Regions from separate parts of the Rhizobium sp. PL01 genome, predicted to be linked through region 1. Evidence: predicted binding sites of a transcription regulator. Region 1 holds the regulator's gene; each other region holds the start of a gene.
What was found. Region 1 encodes PhoB, which activates phosphate uptake and scavenging genes when phosphate is short. Its sites were predicted from a motif close to TGTCATNNANCTGTCAT; they were not measured.

Region 1 (4,994 bases):
GGCCGAGCTGCATTTCGGTGCCGGACAGGAACAGTGTCTCGCCGCCGAGCTGGCGCATGCCGACATCGAAGGACACGCGGGTGCGGGTCGAGGGCTTTTCGAAGATCATCGCCAGCATCTTGCCGGCCAGCGGCTTTTCAGCTGTTCCGGCCTTGGTGGCAACCTTACGGACGCGCGCGTCCTCGATGATCGACCTCAGGTCGGCTGTCGTCATGGCAGAAAGATCGAGAAAGTGTCTGGTACCGGCCATTCTATTCAAAGTCCTGTGTTTTTTCAGCGTGTCAGTGGAGCGTCGTTCAGGCAGATGCCTGTCGTCGTTCCACGCTCAGCTGTTCGGCGGCGCGTTCAAGCCGCGCCAGGCCTTCACGGGCTTCTTCGGCCGTCGTCACCAGCGGCGGCAGCAGGCGGATGACATTTTCGCCTGCGGGCACCGCCAGCAGTTTCTCGGCGCGGATGGCCTTCAGGAGATCGGCAGACGGCACTTTGGCCTTGATGCCGAGCATCAGGCCTTCGCCGCGGATTTCCTCGATAATATCGGGGAAACGATCGGCAAGCGACGCAAGCCCCTGCCGGAACACCAGCGACACATCACGGACGTGCTGCAGGAAATCGTCAGCAAGGATGACATCGAGAACAGCATTGCCGACGGCCATCGCCAGCGGATTGCCGCCATAGGTCGAGCCATGGGTGCCGGCGACCATGCCGGAAGCCGCTTCTTCGGTCGCAAGGCAAGCACCGAGCGGAAAACCGCCGCCAATACCCTTGGCGACCGCCATGATATCAGGCGCGACGCCTGCCCACTCATGAGCAAACAGCTTGCCTGTCCGGCCGACGCCGGTCTGGACCTCGTCGAGGATGAGCAGCAGGCCGTATTCGTCGCAGAGGGCACGCAGTTCCTGCATGAATTCCTTTGGCACGGTGCGGATACCACCCTCACCCTGGATCGGCTCGATCAGGATCGCTGCGGTCTCTTCGCTGATGGCAGCCTTCAGGGCGCCCATGTCACCAAACGGCACCTGATAAAAACCGGGTGCCTTCGGGCCAAAACCTTCCAGGTATTTTGCCTGCCCACCGGCGGCGATCGTGGCCAGCGTGCGGCCATGGAAAGCGCCTTCGAAGGTGATGATGTGGAATTTCTCCGGGTTGCCTTTGGAGAAATGATAGCGGCGTGCGGTCTTGATCGCGCATTCCAGCGCCTCTGCGCCGGAGTTGGTGAAGAACACCTTGTCGGCGAACGTCGCTTCCGTCAGGCGGCGGCTGAGGCTCTCCTGTCCGGGAACTTCATAGAGGTTCGACAGATGCCAGACCTTCTCCGCCTGCTCTTTCAATGCCGACACAAGATGTGGATGCGCGTGGCCGAGCGAGTTAACGGCAACACCGGCTGCAAAATCGAGATAGCGGGTGCCGTCCTCGGCGATCAGCCAGACGCCTTCACCGCGCTCGAACCGCAGGGGGGCGCGGGCATATGTGTCATAAAGCGGCGTGGCATCGGCCATGGCGCATGTCTCCTCAAACCATCACGGCAATTGTATAATCGGCGTCGTCAACAGGGCTGTGACCAACCCATAAAAACTCAAAATGCCGCCTTGCGGCGGCAGGGGCACTATCTTCACTTCGCAGTGCGATGTCAACAAAAGCCCATGATTTCCGGCAATTCGCGTACATACAGCGCTCGCAATTTTTTTAGCCGGATACCCTTGCAAAAATGCCACGCATGGCAAGCAAGTTGGGGAAAACTCAGAAATTGATTCGGTGGGATTCCCCGGACTCTTGTCAGGGAGTCCCCCGGGCTCTACGTTAAGAAACAATTACTAGAACGCATGCGGCGGACCTAGTCACCAAAAGTGTTATCGCGTTTCAGCCTCGGATACTATCCAGGGCTCGGTGGAGGATTCGACCATCACCAACGCTGGGAATGGAGACAAGACCATGAATTGGACTGACGAGCGGGTCGAAAAACTCAAGAAATTGTGGGCCGAAGGCTTGAGCGCGAGCCAGATCGCTGCACAGCTCGGCGGCGTCAGCCGTAATGCCGTTATCGGCAAGGTCCACCGGCTCTGCCTGCCAGGCCGCGCCAAGGCCGGCGGCAGCACTGCAACGGCCCGTGCGAAACGCCCGGCACCGTCCGCTGCACCCCGCGCACCGAGCTACACCGCGTCGCGCATGACCGCTACCCGTACAGTGACACGCACCACGGGCGCGACTGTCATGAAGGAAGAAGTCGAAATCGGCGCCATCGAGGATCAGGAAACGGCACCGGCCGGCAACAACGTTGTTATTCCGATGTCGCGCCGCCTCGTCCTGACCGAACTCACCGACCGCACCTGTAAGTGGCCGATCGGCGATCCGATGAAGGAAGAGTTCCACTTCTGCGGCAACGATTCCCCGGATACATCACCTTACTGCACATTCCATGCAAAGCTGGCTTACCAGCCGTCCGGCGAGCGTCGCCGGGCACGCTGAGGCCAGTTCGGCCGTGCGTTTCGTCAACCCCATCCCGTTCGTCCGGGATATCAGCATCTCGAAAATCTTCTATTGCGAGATGCTGGAATTGGCGATCAAACAAGACTTCGGCAATTTTGTCATGTTTGAAACGGGATTTGCCATCCATGACGGCAAATCCCTGGAAACGACGGTCTGGGGACAGCCGTCAGCGGTCACCCAACCGTATGGCCGACACAATATCCTGCTCTATTTCGAACATGATAATCTGGATGGGCTTTTCGAGCGCATCGGCGGCAACGTGAACCTCATCCACCCCATCGAGACGCAAGCCTGGGGGCAGAGGGTCTTCCGCTTTTACGATCCCGACGGGCATCCCATCGAGATTGGCGAACCGCCCGGCAACGCCTGACGGTCCTTCATCATACGAAACTCAGCTTTCCAACGAATAGCCCGCGCCACGCACAGTGCGGATCACGTCCAGCATGTTGGAAAAGTTCAGCGCCTTGCGCAACCGTCCGACATGGACATCAACCGTGCGCTCATCGACATAGATATCGTGCCCCCACACACCGTCCAAAAGCTGCGAGCGCGAAAAGACACGGCCCGGCGAGGCCATGAAGAACTCCAGCAGGCGGAACTCGGTCGGTCCAAGACGGACCTCGCGGGTCTTGCGATGGACGCGATGGGTTTCGCGGTCGAGTTCGATATCGCCGCATTTCAGCAGCGTTGACAGCACTTCGGGTTTGGCCCGGCGCAACATCGCCTTGACCCGCGCCATCAATTCCGGCGTCGAGAATGGCTTGACGACATAATCGTCAGCGCCAGTGGCGAGTCCGCGTACGCGCTCACTCTCCTCGCCGCGTGCCGTCAGCATGATGATCGGCAGACGTTCGGTTTCCGGGCGCTGGCGCAGGCGACGGCACAGTTCGATGCCGGAAACGCCCGGCAGCATCCAATCGAGGATCAAGAGATCGGGAAGGCGTTCCTGCAGGCGCATTTCCGCCTCGTCGCCACGATTGATCGTATCGACTTCGAACCCTTCGGCCTCAAGATTGTATCGGAGGAGGACGCTGAGCGCCTCTTCATCTTCAACAACGGCAATTCTTGGCAACATTCAGTTCAGCTCCTTGGCTCCCGGCCGGTTGGCCGAAGGCTTGCCGAGCGGCTCCAACGGCCGCTCGCGCAATTAGTGCGTAAGAATTTACTTACTTTATCGCGCGATCAATTGCCGATCGCGCCGACCGTGTTGGCCGTGTCATCCTTCGGACGTTCACCGACGGGCTGAGCACCGGTTGCCATGTAGTAGATGGTTTCGGCGATGTTGGTGGCGTGGTCGCCGATGCGCTCGATGTTCTTGGCGCAGAACAGCAGATGCGTGCAGGGTGTGATGTTGCGCGGATCTTCCATCATGTAGGTCAGGAGCTCGCGGAACAGCGACGTGTAGATCGCATCGATCTCGTTGTCGCGCTCGCGGATGCTGTTGGCCTTTTCCGGCGAACGGGACGCATAGACGTCAAGCACTTCCTTGAGCTGAACGAGCGCAAGCTCGGCCAGATGCTCCAGGCCGCGCGCCAGCTGACGCGGCAGGCTGGCGGTCGCGACCGCGATGACGCGCTTGGCGTTGTTCTTGCCGAGATCGCCAACCCGCTCGAGATCGGCTGCAATGCGGATCGATCCCATGATTTCGCGCAGGTCGGCCGCCATCGGCTGACGCTTGGCGATGGTGACGATCGCCTTTTCGCCGATCTGGCGCTCGGCCTCGTCGAGAATGGCGTCGTCGGAAATGACCTTCTGGGCAAGCGCCAGGTCGGAATTGACCAGAGCGCGCACGGATTCGGCCACCATCTGTTCGGCCAGGCCGCCCATCTCGGAGATGCGCCGGGTCAGGTACTTCAGATCTTCGTCGTAGACGGAAGCAATGTGCGTAGACATGATTGTTTTTCCTTGCGATCACAATCCGGGTTGGAAGACTGCCACCCTGCCCTCATGGGAGGGTGGCGAAAGCGTCCTCAGCCGAAGCGGCCCATGATGTAGTCCTGGGTCCGCTGGTCATCCGGATTGGTGAACATCTTGTCGGTGTCGTTTTCCTCGACGAGATTGCCGAGGTGGAACATGGCGGTGCGCTGCGACACACGAGCAGCCTGCTGCATCGAGTGCGTAACGATGACGATCGTGTAGTTTGTGCGCAGTTCGTGGATCAGTTCCTCGACCTTGGCGGTCGCGATTGGATCCAGTGCCGAGCACGGTTCGTCCATCAGGATGACTTCCGGGCTGACGGCAACGGCGCGTGCAATGCACAGGCGTTGCTGCTGACCACCGGAAAGACCGGTGCCGGATTCATGCAGGCGATCCTTGACCTCGTTCCAGAGACCAGCCTTCTGCAGGCTCGACTCGACGATCTGGTCCAGCTCTGCCTTGGTGCGGGCGAGACCGTGGATCTTCGGACCGTAGGTGACGTTCTCGTAGATCGACTTCGGGAACGGGTTCGGCTTCTGGAACACCATGCCGACGCGGGCGCGGAGTTCGACGACGTCGATGCTCGGGTCGTA
Region 2 (4,994 bases), on a different contig from region 1:
ATGTCGACCAACAACATCCTGCACCCGGCAAACGGCGCACCGATCATCGTTCCGTCGCAGGACATGGTTCTCGGCCTCTACTATCTGTCGATCCTGAACCAGAACGAACCGGGCGAAGGCATGGCCTTCTCCGATCTCGGCGAACTGCATCACGCGCTTGAAACCAAGTCTGTGACGCTGCATGCCAAGATTCGCGGCCGCTTCAAGACTGTCGATGCCGATGGCAAGCCTGTTTCGAAGATCTACGAAACCACGCCTGGCCGTATGATCGTCGGCGAACTTCTGCCGAAGAACGCCAACGTGCCGTTCGACGTCTGCAACCAGGAATTGACCAAGAAGAACATCTCCAAGATGATCGATACGGTCTACCGTCACTGCGGCCAGAAGGACACGGTCATTTTCTGCGACCGCATCATGCAGCTCGGCTTTGCTCATGCCTGCCGCGCCGGCATTTCGTTCGGCAAGGACGACATGGTTATTCCGGATAGCAAGGCCAAGATCGTCGGTGACACCGAAAGCCTGGTGAAGGAATACGAACAGCAGTACAATGACGGCCTGATCACTCAGGGCGAAAAATACAACAAGGTCGTTGATGCCTGGGGCAAGGCAACGGACAAGGTCGCCGAAGACATGATGGCCCGCATTAAGGCTGTTGAATTCGACGATAACGGCCGTCAGAAGCCGATGAACGCCATCTACATGATGTCGCACTCGGGTGCTCGTGGTTCACCGAACCAGATGCGTCAGCTGGGCGGCATGCGCGGCCTGATGGCCAAGCCGTCGGGTGAAATCATCGAGACGCCGATCATCTCGAACTTCAAGGAAGGCCTGACCGTTAACGAGTACTTCAACTCGACCCACGGTGCCCGTAAGGGTCTCGCAGACACCGCCTTGAAAACCGCTAACTCCGGTTACCTGACACGCCGTCTCGTCGACGTCGCGCAGGATTGCATCGTCAACTCGGTGGATTGCGGTACTGAAACTGGCCTCACCATGACCGCCATCGTCGATGCCGGTCAGGTCGTTGCCTCCATCGGTGTTCGCGTTCTCGGTCGTACGGCTCTCGACAACATCGATCATCCGGTTACCGGCGAGCGTATCGTCGATGGCGGCAAGATGATCCTTGAAGCCGATGTCGTCGAAATCGAAAAGGCCGGCATCCAGTCGATCCGTATCCGTTCGGCGCTGACCTGCGAAATCCAGACCGGTGTCTGCGGCGTCTGCTACGGCCGTGACCTTGCACGCGGAACACCCGTCAACATGGGTGAAGCTGTCGGCGTTATCGCCGCTCAGTCGATCGGCGAGCCGGGCACCCAGCTGACGATGCGTACGTTCCACCTTGGTGGCACGGCTACGGTTGTCGACAGCTCGTTCCTGGAAGCTTCGTATGAAGGTACGATCCAGATCAAGAACCGCAACATGCTGCGCAACTCGGAAAACATTCTCGTCGCGATGGGCCGCAACATGGCGATCCAGATCCTCGACGAACGTGGTGTCGAGCGTTCCTCGCAGCGCGTTGCCTACGGTTCGAAGATCTTTGTCGACGATGCTGACAAGGTGAAGCGCGGCCAGCGTTTGGCCGAGTGGGACCCCTACACACGCCCGATGATGACGGAAGTCGAAGGTACGGTTCATTTCGAAGATATCGTCGACGGTATCTCCGTTCTGGAAGCGACCGACGAAGCAACCGGCATCACCAAGCGTCAGGTTATCGATTGGCGTTCGACGCCGCGCGGTATCGACCTGAAGCCGGCAATCGTGATCAAGGACAAGAACGGCGCAGTCATGAAGCTGTCGCGTGGTGGCGACGCCCGCTTCATGCTTTCGGTCGACGCCATTCTGTCGGTCGAGCCGGGCACCAAGGTCTCCCAGGGTGACGTGCTTGCACGTTCGCCGCTGGAAAGCGCCAAGACGAAGGACATCACCGGTGGTCTGCCGCGTGTTGCCGAACTCTTCGAAGCGCGCCGTCCGAAGGACCACGCGATCATCGCCGAAATCGATGGTACGATCCGCTTCGGCCGTGACTACAAGAACAAGCGCCGCGTGCTGATCGAGCCTGCGGAAGATGGTGTTGAGCCGGTCGAATACCTGATCCCGAAGGGCAAGCCCTTCCATCTTCAGGATGGAGACTATATCGAAAAGGGTGACTACATCCTCGACGGTAACCCGGCACCGCACGACATCCTGGCGATCAAGGGCGTGGAAGCACTCGCTTCCTACCTGGTCAACGAAATCCAGGAAGTCTACCGTCTGCAGGGCGTTGTGATCAACGACAAGCACATTGAGGTGATCGTTCGCCAGATGCTGCAGAAGGTAGAAGTGACCGACGCCGGTGACTCGACCTATATCGTTGGCGACAGCGTCGACCGCATCGAACTGGAAGATGTCAACGATCAGCTGATCGAACAGGGTAAGAAGCCGGCTTACGGCGATCCGGTCCTGCTCGGCATCACCAAGGCATCGCTGCAGACGCCGTCCTTCATCTCGGCCGCTTCCTTCCAGGAAACGACCAAGGTGCTGACGGAAGCTGCGATCGCCGGCAAGACCGACGGTCTGCAGGGTCTGAAGGAAAACGTGATCGTCGGCCGTCTGATCCCAGCCGGTACCGGTGGCACGATGACCCAGATCCGCCGTATTGCGACTGCGCGCGACGAGATGATCCTCGAAGAGCGCCGCAAGGGAACGGGCGCGGATGCAGCAACCCCGATGCTTGCCGATATGGCAGCAAAGGAAGAAGCAGCAGCCGAGTAAGGCTCAAAAGGCGAGGGCGGTTAACCGCTCTGGCCTACCAATTGCAAAAGCCGCCCGGAGCAATCCGGGCGGCTTTTGTTTGGGCGGTTGTCATCAAACCCACATGGAACCTTCGTGTCTCTGTTATCAGCCGGTGGCAGCGTTGTTTTTCGCGATTGAAAACACGGAAACCGACATGAAGACCATTGTGAAACTCGTCACCGGCTTGGCCGCATTACTCGCTGCGACATCCGTTTTCGCTGAAAATCCCGCGATTGGCAAAGTCAGCCTGCTCGGCCAGATTGTCCTGCCGACCGGATTGAAGATCGGCGGCGTGGAGTTCGGCGGTATTTCCGGGCTCGACTATGACGCGGCCAACGATCTGTTCTACGCCATTTCGGATGACCGGTCGCAGAAGGCACCGGCCCGATTTTACACGCTGAAACTGGCGATAGCTGAAAACGGCGTCAACGGGATCGACATCGTCTCGACGACCCAGCTTTCGGATACGGCGGGCAAGCCTTTTGCGGAAAAAGACATAGATCCGGAGGCGATCCGCTACGATGCAACGGCGAAAAAGCTCTATTGGTCAAGCGAGGGCGATGCGAAGGGAAAGCCTGCGGTCTATGAGGCCGGCCTTGACGGAAAGGCTGTGCGCAGTTTTGAACTGCCGGATTATTATGTGCCGAATGCCGATGGTTCGCAGGGCGTAAGGAACAATCTCGCGTTTGAAGGCCTGAGCATTTCAGCAGATGGCAAGACATTGTGGGTTGGAACGGAAAACGCCTTGGCGCAGGACGGCGACAAGGCCACGCTGAAGGCGGGAAGCCGCTCCCGCTTGATCGGTCTCGATCTTGGCACAGGCGCCCCCGTCAGCGAATTTGCCTATGATACTGGCCCAATCTTCGCGAAGGCGACCAAGCCGCCATACTACAATGACAACGGGCTTGCGGACATGCTGGCGCTGGATGACAATACCCTCCTGACCGTCGAGCGGTCCTTCGCGCTCGGAACCGGTACGGAGATCAATTTCTATAGTGCCAGCCTCGGTGGTGCGACTGACGTCAAAGGTCTGAATTCACTGAAGAATGCCGAAGTGAAACCGTTGGCAAAGCAGCATGTTTTGAAGATAGGCGAGGGCGACTTCGGCCTGGATATCGACAATATCGAATCCGTGACGTTTGGACCTGAGATCGGCGGCAAGCGCACGCTGGTGATCGCATCCGACAACAATTTCAATCTCGACGGCCAGTTCACGCAGTTCGTTGTGCTGACGCTCGACCCGGCCGCGATGTAAGGCCGATTGGCGCCAACATAGTGAATCGACGTTAAAAAAGCCGCTGGAGTTACCCCGGCGGCTTTTAAGCTATTCAGATGTTAGCGGTAGACCCGTCGCCATGCGCGCGAGCCGTTTCACCCAAACTTGATGATTGCCACTTCGCCAGTCAGCGCGCCCTGGTAGGCGGAGGCATGCGGTTCGTCGTTCGGAATGTCGGTGAGGGTGCCGATCTGGTCGAGATCCGCCTCGAGGAACCCTTCCTCGGCAAGGGCGTTCAGCGCTTCGCGCACAGCCGTATCATCGTCGGGTGCGCGCAGCATAACGTGGATATCTACACCTTCTTCATCGCCATCCTGCTCATAGGCCTTCCCGATAATGATGAAGATCATCGGTCCGTCGTTGTTGTTGTCGTTGTCCGGGATGGCAGTCATGGCTATTTCCTCTTTCGAAAGATGTGTGCGATGTCTCTACAATGTATTGTGCAGTCGCGCGTCCTAAAAAATAAAGTTCCCGGACGAATCGTGACGGGCAGGGGCGATTCTTGGTCCTCCCCACCGGATTGTGAAATTGCTTTATGATTCTTTAAGTTGAAGGCGGCGCGTTGGCGAATCCGGTCTGCCGGGAGGCTGGCCGCATCGAGTATGCCCTCAAAGCCTTGTTTTGCAGGCATGTCAGCCTTGCGGAGGCAGGAATATTTGTTAATTCCCCTTGACGCGACACCCCGAAATCAGTACACCCCGCCCCATCGGAGCCCATGTGAGGCTGGCTGGTTCGGAACGTCATGTTCTGGAGTTCGCCTCAAACAAGGTTCGAAACGCACGCTGAAGACCAAAATGCTGCACGCAAGACGCTGAAAATACAGCGTCCTCTGCTTTTTGCGGGCCATCTGCTGAAAAGTGGATCGGTCCTCGTTCGCGCATTTATGAAGCGTTCTAAACCGCCGGCGACGGCATTGATCCGCCCGCAAGGGTATTGAGACAGAATT
Region 3 (4,994 bases), on a different contig from region 1:
TCGAGGCTGGTTATTCCGCGACGCCGGATGTCGATTTTACGCCGCAGAGCATTTCGCGTTTGCTGCCGAAACCGGGTGCGCGTTCGACCGTAAAGCCCGCACCCTGCAGGTTGCGGCGCACGAAACCGGCCGCGGCGTAGGTCGCAAACGTACCGCCCTCGATGGTCTTGCCGAACACCAGCTGCATCAGTTCCTGCGACCACATATCCGGATTGCGTTTTGGCGCGAAGCCGTCGAGATACCAGGCGTCGAATACTTCCGAAAACCTCGAGATTTCGTCGAAGGCCGGACCACAGACAACGGTCAGGCGGACGCCTTCTGCGAGGTCTAGGTCGATACGGCCGCGAGGTTCGCCCGGCCATGCCGCACAAAGGGCCAGCCGCTCGGCATCGATTTCCGGCCAATGCGACAACGCCCGGCCGATATCGCCTGACAGCATTGGAAACCGTTCAAACGAGACAAAATGCAGGTTTGCGCCCTGAAAAGGGGCCGCTTTCCACTGTCGCCATGTCTCGCAAAAATTCAAGCCGGTGCCAAAGCCGAGTTCGCCTATCCTGAACGTGCCGGGTCTGCGCCAGCGTTCCGGCAGGCCGTTGCCTGCAAGAAAGACATGGCTGCATTCCAGCCGCCCGTCTTCGCGGCAATAAAAGTGATCGCCAAACTCCTGCGAATAGGGCATATCGCCCTCATGCCATTCAAGGGTTTGCCGGTGCGGCGCGGGCGTTACGTCCAAATGATCGCGGGTCATGGCGAACCGATAATCTCCACGTTCAAGAAGGTCAATCGATGGTGGATCTGTTGATTGTCGGCGGCGGTATCATGGGGCTCTGGGCGGCCGTGATGGCCGACCGGGCAGGATTGAAAACCGTTTTGGTCGAACGCGACCGGGTCGGCGCCGGCGCCAGCGGCGGTGTGCTCGGCGCTTTGATGCCGTATATGCCGGATCGCTGGGACGCCAAGAAGCAGTTCCAGTTTGATGCTTTGGTCTCAATCGAGCAGGAAATTGCTGATCTTGAGGCGCAAACGGGGATGTCGGCCGGTTATCGCCGCTCTGGCCGTCTGATGCCGCTCCCCAAGTCCCATTTGCGAACCATCGCCCTTCGTCATGAGCAGGATGCACTGGTCAACTGGAATCAGGCAGACCGGCGGTTCTTCTGGCATGTCCAGGATAGCGCGCCCGCTGCCGGATGGCCGCAGAGCGATGCCATGGCTGGCGGTCTGGTGTTTGATACGCTGGCCGCGCGCGTCGATCCGCGCCGGTTCCTCAGCCTTTTGACAGCAGCACTTCGTCAGTCTCGCCATGTGCGGATCGAAGAAGGGCAGGCGCTTGCCGCTCTCGATCCGGTTGCCGGTCAGGCGACATTTGCGGACGGCCGCTCTCTTGCCTTCGGCGTCTGTATTCTGGCCGCCGGCGTCGAGACGTTCCGGCATCTCGACGCGTTGGAGCAGGCTCCGGTTTCCGTATCCAGCGGTGGCGCCGTCAAGGGGCAGGCGGCCGTTCTTAAAGCCGATATCGACCCCGCTTTTCCGGTCATCTTCATGGATGGGCTCTATGTGGTGCCGCATGATAACGGGCTTGTGGCCGTCGGCAGCACCAGCGAAAACAGTTTCACTGACCCCACTTCGAATGACAGTCTGCTTGAAGACCTGCTGGCGCGGGTAAGGACCATGGTTCCCCTGCTGGAAAATGCGCCCGTGGTCGAGCGCTGGGTGGGGTTGCGGCCAAAGGCGATCGGCCGGGATCCTATGGCCGGCCGTCATCCGGATCATGACAAGCTCTACACCCTGACGGGCGGCTTCAAGATCAGCTTTGGACTGGCACACCGGCTGGCAGCCAGCGTCATCGGCGAAATAGCCGGACGACGGGACGAGACATTGCCGGACTCGTTCCGATGCACCAGCCACTTTTCCCTGCTGCGTACAAAGTGAGACTGGTTCTGCCGGAAGTGACCTGCCATCCATGAAAAATGCCCTGCTCGGTTGAGCAAGGCTTTTCGTGAGCGGTTCAGGATTGGTTACATCCAATAGGGGGGAACGCCGTAGTAATCGTAGACGCGCGTCCCGTTTTCCCTGTTCCACTCGTATTCTTCGTCGCCATGATATTTTGGCGCTGCTTCAACCTGTTCGCGTGTGACGTCGGTCCGGTAACCGCCGAGGTCTTCGTCATAGCTGAGTTTGGACCAAGGCAACGGGTAGTGGTCCTCGCCGAGGCCCAAGAAGCCGCCAAAACTCAGAACGGCATAGGAAACGCGGCCGCTACGCTTTTCGATGATGACCCGCTCGATGGAACCAATATGCTTGCCATCGCGTCCATAGACCCGCGTTCCTTCAACCTTGTCGCTGGCAATCAGGTCATGGGTTTCCCGGATGGCGGCGTCCTGGCGGGTGGTGTCCTGGTAGGTCATGATTCTTCTCCGATTTTGCTGTTACCGGGAAGAAAACGAAGCTGAAGCCGGTTGGTTCCGATAGAAAAACCCGGTTTGGCGCAGGATTTCCCATTTTCAGAGCCGCAAGGGCACGTGAGCCCCCGGGAAGCCGGCCCGTTTTTTCGTCATTCTGTCATGCAAATCACTTAACCCCGGCTTCAGAACGAGTTTCAACGGAGCGGGGCCTATGCGGTACGCCATCTATTTCACGCCGTCGATGTACGATCCGCTGTCGGTCGCTGCGGCAAGCTGGCTTGGCCGCAACGTCTATTCCGGCGAGGCCCCAGAGGCGCCCGCGATTGCGGGTTTCAGCCGTCAGGAGCTGGCGTTTCACACGGCCGTGCCGCGCCGTTACGGATTTCACGGGACGATCAAGGCACCTTTCCGCCTGCATGACGAAACCAGCGAGGCGGCGCTGCTCAAATCGCTGATGCATTTTGCCAGCACGATGAGTCCGTTCGAAATCCCACAGATCGAAATCGCGCGGCTGGGCGAGTTCTTCGGGCTGGCACCTTCTGTTCCCTGCGAGCAGATGAACCATCTTGCCGCTTCGGTGGTGCAGGCATTCGATGCGTTTCGTGCACCCTTGAGCGATATCGAGATCGAGCGCCGGGATCCGGACCGGCTGACCGCGCCGCAGTTTTCCAACCTTCATCGCTGGGGATACCCCTATGTTATGGACGAATTCCGCTTTCACATGATGCTGACAGGCCCGGTGAATTCCAATCTCAACGGCCGCTTCGAGACGGCCTTACGCGATTTCTTCGAGCCGGTGATCGCCGGTCCGCTCAAAATTTCCAGCCTTGCGTTGTTCATCGAGCAGGAGCCCGGCGCACCATTGCGCGTGCACTCACAGCACCCGCTCGGCAAGCTCTCGGCGCACCGGCCAGTCCCCAACGCAAAAGCCAGTGCGACAGCGCTGGGCACTGCGTCGCGCATTTCCGAATCGAAAGCGGCTATAGCTGCCCGTCTGCTGCAGGCAAGCTGCTGAGCGGCAGAGGCTGTTCAAATCACTGATGGCGGCCGCATTCAAGCTTTGGACAGATCACGTCCGATCACCATTTTGACTTCGATTTTCCGGTCCCGGGTGCTACCGTCCCGGCAAATTCGAAGGGTGATTTTATGACAGACCAATCCTATCCACGCGATCTCGTTGGCTACGGCCGCAATAATCCTGAGGTCCGCTGGCCGGGCGATGCGCGCATCGCGGTGCAGTTCGTGGTCAACTATGAAGAGGGCGGGGAGAGCTGCATTCTCGACAGCGACAAGGCATCCGAATCGCTGCTGTCGGAAATCGTCGGTGCGCAGCCATGGGCCGGCCAGCGCAATCTCAATATGGAATCGATCTACGAGTATGGCTCGCGCGCCGGCTTCTGGCGGCTGTGGCGGATGTTCACCAGCCGCAATGTCGATGTTACCGTCTATGGCGTAACGCTTGCCATGGCGCGCAATCCGGAAGCGGTTGCCGCCATGAAGGAAGCGGGCTGGGAAATCGCCAGTCACGGCTACCGCTGGCTGGAATACAAGGATTTCTCCGAGGAAGAAGAGCGCAAGCATATTCGCGAAGCGGTGCGCCTGCACACCGAACTGACGGGATCGCATCCACTCGGCATGTATCAGGGCAAGCCTTCGGACAACACGCTGAAACTCGTCATCGAAGAGGGTGGCTTCGTCTATTCCTCCGACAGCTATGCCGACGAATTGCCCTATTGGGTGCCGGGCCTGACTAAGGACAAGCCGCATCTGATCATTCCCTATACGCTCGATGCAAACGACATGCGTTTTGCAACGCCGCAGGGCTTCAATTCCGGTGACCAGTTCTTTGCCTATCTCAAGGATACGTTCGACGTGCTCTATGCCGAGGGCAAGGAAGGCAGTCCGAAGATGATGAATGTCGGCCTGCATTGCCGTCTGGTGGGGCGCCCGGGCCGGGCCGCTGCTCTGGGACGTTTCCTCGATTATGTTCTCAGTCACGAAAAGGTCTGGACGCCGAAGCGCATCGATATCGCCCGGCACTGGCATGAACATCACAAGCCGGAAGGTGGCCTTTAATGACGACGCGGAATGAGTTTGTCGCGCGGTTCGGCGGCGTTTTTGAGCATTCGCCCTGGGTGGCGGAGCGTGCCTTCGATGCGACCGCTGATATGTCGCTGACGTCAGACGGTGTACATGAGGCACTTGTTGTGCCGTTCCGCGCCGCTTCGCACGCTGAGCGCCTGGCAGTCCTCCGCGCCCATCCCGATCTTGCCGGCAAACTGGCAATCGCTGGCGGGCTGACGGACGATTCGAAAGCGGAGCAGGCGGGTGCCGGGCTGGATCGGCTGAGTGCTGCCGAACATGCCAAGTTTACCGCGTTGAATACCGCCTACACGGAGAAATTCGGTTTTCCTTTTATCATCGCCGTCAAGGGCCTGAACAAGGACGATGTTCTCTCTGCCTTCGAAAGGCGGATTGACAACAGCCAGGAAGAGGAATTTGAAACGGCGGCAGCGCAGGTCGAAAAGATCGCGCTGTTGCGTTTGCGTTCACTGCTTCCGGGAGAAGATAATGCCTGAGACGAAACCGCCA
Region 4 (4,994 bases), on a different contig from region 1:
TTCACCAAACCTGCCCCCAGGTTTCATGCGTGATTGAGACGGAGCTTATCAAGGAAAGCGGAAGTTTCATTTAAACAAGCTGGTTGGAAATCCGTAAATTGCCAGGGACCGGTTGATAGCGCACGAAGGCAAATTCCTGGCCATCGGGAGACCAGTTGGGAACGTTGATCGTGCCCTGCCCGCCGAACAGCTCGAACAGGGTGCGGGCATTGCTGCCATCCGGATCCATCAACCGCAATCGGACATCGAGATCACGCGGATGATCGAAGATGTCGCCGTCATAGGAGATCACCAGCAGGTGTTTGCCGTCGGGCGATGGATGCGGAAACCAGTCGCCGTACGCGCTGTCGGTAATGCGCGTGACATCCGAACCATCGGGCCGGATACGCCAGATCTGCATCCGGCCTGTGCGGCTGGAGTTGAAATAGATCCATTCACCATCCGGGCTGTAGTCGGGGCCGTCATTGCGCCCCTCGCCGAAGGTCAGCCGGGTCTCTTCGCCGCCTTCGACCGGGATGGTATAGATATCGAAGACCTGATCGCGAATGCCGCAATAGGCAAGTGTCTTTCCATCCGGCGACCAGCCATGCCAGTAGGACGGACGGTTCTGCGTCACCTGACTCGGCAGCCCACCTGTAGCGGGTAATGTGTAGATCGTCGATGCGCCATGCTCGGTCTTGTCGCTGATGACGATGGTTTTGCCATCCGGTGAAATGCCGTGGTCGTTGTTGCAGGTCCGCGCAAAGCCGGTATCGATCAGCGCCGGTTTGCCCTCTGAAAGCGGCAAGCGATAGAGAAAGCCGTCGCCATTGATGACGAGCGACTGGCCGTCCGGCGACCAGTTCGGTGCCTCGACCAGCTGCTTCGTCTGCCAGACGACCCGGGTTTCTCCAGTTGCGATCGTGTAGATTTCGACGGAGCTGCGCATGATGTCTCCAGAACTAGCGGTCGCGGAACCGGTTGGTGATCGGATAGCGCCGGTCGCGGCCAAAGTTCTTCTTGGTGATCTTTACGCCCGGCGCCGACTGGCGGCGCTTGTATTCGGCGATATAGAGCAGATGCTCGATCCGGTGCACCGTCGCCTCGTCATGGCCACGCGCCACAATCTCCTCGGTGCCCATTTCCTTTTCGACCAGGCATTCGAGGATATCATCAAGCACCGGATAGGGCGGTAGCGAATCCTGGTCCGTCTGGTTCGGGCGCAACTCGGCAGACGGTGCCTTGTCGATGATATTCTTCGGGATCACCTCACCGGACGGTCCAAGCGCACCCGGCGGCACCGTGGTATTGCGCCAGCGCGACAGGCCATAGACCTGCATCTTGTAAAGGTCCTTGATCGGATTGAAGCCGCCGTTCATGTCACCGTAGAGCGTCGCGTAACCAACCGACATTTCCGACTTGTTGCCGGTGGTGACCACCATCGAACCGAACTTGTTCGACAGCGCCATCAGGATCGTGCCGCGCGTGCGGCTCTGCAGGTTTTCCTCGGTGATGCCGGATTCCGTCCCCTCGAACATGTCCGAGAGGGCGCTGAGGAACCCCTGCACCGGTTCCTCGATCGGCACGACATCGTAGCGGCAACCGAGCGCCTTGGCGCAGTCTTCGGCATCCTTGAACGAATCCTCTGACGTGTAGCGATAGGGCAGCATCACGGTGCGGACCCGCTCTTCGCCCAGCGCATCGACAGCGAGTGCTGCGCAAATCGCCGAATCGATGCCGCCGGAAAGGCCAAGCACGACATTTTTGAAGCCGTTCTTGTTGACGTAATCACGAAAGCCCAGCATGCAGGCCCGGTAGTCCGCTTCCTCATTCTCCGGCAGGCGCGACATCATTCCGCGCTGGCAGACCCAGCCACTGTCCTCTCTCCTCCACTCCGAGATCGACACGGCCTCCTCGAACTGGCTCATCTGGAAAGCCAGCTGCTTGTCCGTATTGACGGCAAAGCTGGCGCCATCAAACACCAGCTCGTCCTGGCCGCCGAGCTGGTTGGCATAGAGCAGTGGCAAACCGGTCTCGATCACCTGTTTGATGGCGACCTGATGACGAATGTCCATCTTGGCCCGATAGTAGGGCGATCCGTTCGGCACCAGCAGGATCTCGGCGCCGCTTTCGGCGAGCGTCTCGCAGACACCCAGTTCACCCCAGATATCCTCGCAGATCGGTATGCCGAGCCGTACGCCACGAAAGTTGACCGGTCCGGGCATGGGGCCTTGGTCGAATACCCGTTTCTCGTCAAACTCGCCGTAGTTCGGCAGGTCCACTTTATCGCGCACAGCGATGATCTGCCCGCCATCGATGACGGCGACGGCGTTGTAGCGTCCTGTCTCATCCTGGCGGGGGAAGCCGACGATGATGCCCGGCCCGCCATCGGCGGTGTCAGCTGCCAGTGCATCGACGGCCTTTTGGCACGCCTTGAGGAAGGCGGGTTTCACCACCAGATCCTCCGGCGGATAGCCGGAAATGAACAATTCGGTCAGCAGCAGCAGATCGGCGCCGTTGCGGGCCGCATCGGCGCGGGCTTCGCGTGCCTTGGCAAGATTGCCGCCGATATCGCCAACTGTGGGATTGAGCTGGGCTACAGCGATACGGAACGTCGTGGAAATGGTTTTTTGCGCGGTCATGAACAGGCCTGTACTTGATCTTGCTATCGGGGATGTGAGGCATCCGAGGAGCTGTTTATCGCATTCCGCACCAAAATACCCCGTGCTTGCGATCAAGCCAGAAAAAAATCCGCTCTACCCCTGAGATAGCTTTTCCCCTGCCGCTCACAACCCCGCCGTTCAGGCCATGTCCGATCGGCAACAAGCGCCGAAAAAGTCAGTGGAGAACACCACTTGAATTATTCATCCTCCGTTCAAGATGACGTCTGTATGACATTAGAACGACAGTTTTATGAAATTGGAGACGGCCTTGGCCAGTTTTGAATCGGCAGCAATCGCTGCCACCGCTTCTAGGGCCTATGGCCCGCAAATCGGTTTCGGCGCTCGCCATGCCAAGACGCTTTCGATTGCAAGACATCTCTCGCTGTCGTTGCTTCTGTCTATCGCATTGATTTTTTGCGTTGAATGGATTGCGCGCAATTCTGCAACGGAAGCAGCGCTGTTCTTCCTCGACCCGGCCCGCCCGGCATGGACGACCGCCGGCGTATTCTTTCTGCTCTTCCTGGCGTTCGACGCAATCTTCGCACGCGAAAATTTTGGCGTCATCCTGCTCGCGCCGCTGGCGCTCGTCCCGGCGCTCGTCAGCCGGCAGAAGCAGATTTTCCTGTCCGATCCGCTTTACCCGACAGATTTCCTGTTCGGCCGCCAGATCATGGAGCTGATGCCGGTTCTGGTCCGCGACCGTCCGTGGACGGCTGTCGGCATTGTCGTTGGCCTGATAGTCGCGATTGTTGCCCTTGCCTGGTTTGTCCGTTTCGCATGGCGCCGTTTTCCTGCGCTCGCCCGGCGTCAGCGTTTGGCGCGGTTCGTTGTCGCCCTGCCGTTGCTTGGCGCTTTCTACCATGTGATGGACTACAACACGTTCTCTTGGGTGCGCGACCGCCTGCAGGTCATCCCGATCATGTGGGACCAGACCGAAAACTACCGTCACAACGGTTTCACCATGGCATTTGCGCTCAACCTGCCTATGGCGAACGTCACAGCGCCTGCGGGCTACATGTCTGATGCGATCGACAAGATTCCGACCAAGCCGGTGCCGGCTGGCACGTCCCATCGTGGCAAGCCCGACGTCATCGTTCTGATGAGCGAATCCTTCTGGGATCCGACCCGCCTGCCCAACGTCAAGCTGTCGCCTGACCCGATGCCGACAATCCGCGAAATGCAGTCCGGCAACGTCTTCTCGCCTGAGTTCGGCGGTATGACCGCCAATGTCGAGTTCGAGGCCCTGACCGGCTTTTCGAATGCCTTCCTGCCCTATGGCAGCATTCCGTACCAGCAGTATATCCGCAACCCGATCCCATCGCTGGCCACCTTCTTCCGTGGCGAAGGCTATGTGTCGCGCGCCGTGCATCCGTTCCAAAAGTGGTTCTGGAACCGCAGCGCCGTCTACAAGGCGTTCGGCTTCGAGCAGTTCAAGTCGGAAGAGAACATGCCGGTCATGCAGAAGCGCGGTATCTTCGCCTCGGACGAATCGCTGACCAAGGAAATCATCCGCCAGGCTGACCAGCTGCGTGACCCGTTCTTCTTCTTCACGGTCACCTTGCAGGGACATGGGCCCTATGAGGCCAACCGCTATGCCAAGAACACCATCAAGGTCGAAGGCAATCTCCCCGCTGCCGACAAGCAGGTTCTTGAAACCTATGCACAGGGCATCAAGGAGGCCGACGACAGCTTGAAGATGCTGATGGACTGGGCCAAGGAGCGTGACCGCGAAACCATCATCGTGCTGTTCGGCGATCATCTGCCGCCGCTCAACACGGTCTATCCGAGCACCGGCTTCATGAACGATGTCACCGCATCGCGCAAAGGTTCGCTCGAACAGATGAAGGCGCAGCACGAAACGCCGCTGGTCGTCTGGTCGAACAAGACCGGTCCGGTGAAGGATATCGGCACGATCAGCCCGGCCTTCCTGTCCTACCAGATCCTCAAGCAGGGCGGCTTCGAGCACCCCTACTACACGGAGTTCCTCGGTAATATCTTCAACAAATACCGCATTATCGACCGCTACATGCTCGTTGATGCGGCCGGCAAGGAAACAGCCTCCTGGGGCCGCCAGAAGACGATCGCGCCGCTGATCCGCGACTATCGTTTCCTGCAGCATGACATGATGTTCGGCCAGCGCTTCGGAACCGACCGATTCTTCCAGTCGCACGCCGATCTGTTCGCGAACGCGATGTAAAAAGAAGCGGGGATGCCGGAGTTCGGCATTTCCGCAAATCACCGGCGTGGGCTAGAACAGGGCAACGTTTTCTGACGGAGCCAGCCCATGTCGCACCTTGACGAAATCTCCCATATCCTTTTCGGCAAACCCAGCAGCGAACTCGGCGCTGTCGA

Region 2: R6X40_RS31315 (esterase-like activity of phytase family protein) is a predicted target of PhoB. The motif match lies at 2,840-2,856, and genes of this name have one in related genera.
Region 3: R6X40_RS01330 (DUF1045 domain-containing protein) is a predicted target of PhoB. The motif match lies at 2,547-2,563, and genes of this name have one in related genera.
Region 4: R6X40_RS04895 (LTA synthase family protein) is a predicted target of PhoB. The motif match lies at 2,860-2,876, and genes of this name have one in related genera.

The regions. Positions count from the first base shown of each region.
Region 1 is NZ_JAWQUM010000005.1:173,952-178,945, reverse strand. Features, by position in the region: gene argF (ornithine carbamoyltransferase) at 1-250, opposite strand, end outside; gene R6X40_RS14060 (aspartate aminotransferase family protein) at 297-1,496, opposite strand; gene R6X40_RS14055 (GcrA family cell cycle regulator) at 1,930-2,463, shown strand; gene R6X40_RS14050 (VOC family protein) at 2,477-2,854, shown strand; gene phoB (phosphate regulon transcriptional regulator PhoB) at 2,876-3,559, opposite strand; gene phoU (phosphate signaling complex protein PhoU) at 3,667-4,377, opposite strand; gene pstB (phosphate ABC transporter ATP-binding protein PstB) at 4,455-4,994, opposite strand, start outside.
Region 2 is NZ_JAWQUM010000022.1:11,160-16,153, forward strand. Features, by position in the region: gene rpoC (DNA-directed RNA polymerase subunit beta') at 1-2,751, shown strand, start outside; gene R6X40_RS31315 (esterase-like activity of phytase family protein) at 2,927-4,027, shown strand; gene R6X40_RS31320 (transcriptional regulator) at 4,144-4,440, opposite strand.
Region 3 is NZ_JAWQUM010000001.1:286,557-291,550, forward strand. Features, by position in the region: gene mnmD (tRNA (5-methylaminomethyl-2-thiouridine)(34)-methyltransferase MnmD) at 11-748, opposite strand; gene R6X40_RS01320 (FAD-dependent oxidoreductase) at 787-1,929, shown strand; gene R6X40_RS01325 (PRC-barrel domain-containing protein) at 2,016-2,405, opposite strand; gene R6X40_RS01330 (DUF1045 domain-containing protein) at 2,614-3,417, shown strand; gene puuE (allantoinase PuuE) at 3,549-4,478, shown strand; gene uraD (2-oxo-4-hydroxy-4-carboxy-5-ureidoimidazoline decarboxylase) at 4,478-4,981, shown strand.
Region 4 is NZ_JAWQUM010000002.1:104,541-109,534, reverse strand. Features, by position in the region: gene R6X40_RS04905 (TolB family protein) at 71-928, opposite strand; gene R6X40_RS04900 (NAD+ synthase) at 942-2,621, opposite strand; gene R6X40_RS04895 (LTA synthase family protein) at 2,893-4,839, shown strand; gene R6X40_RS04890 (DUF1003 domain-containing protein) at 4,927-4,994, shown strand, end outside.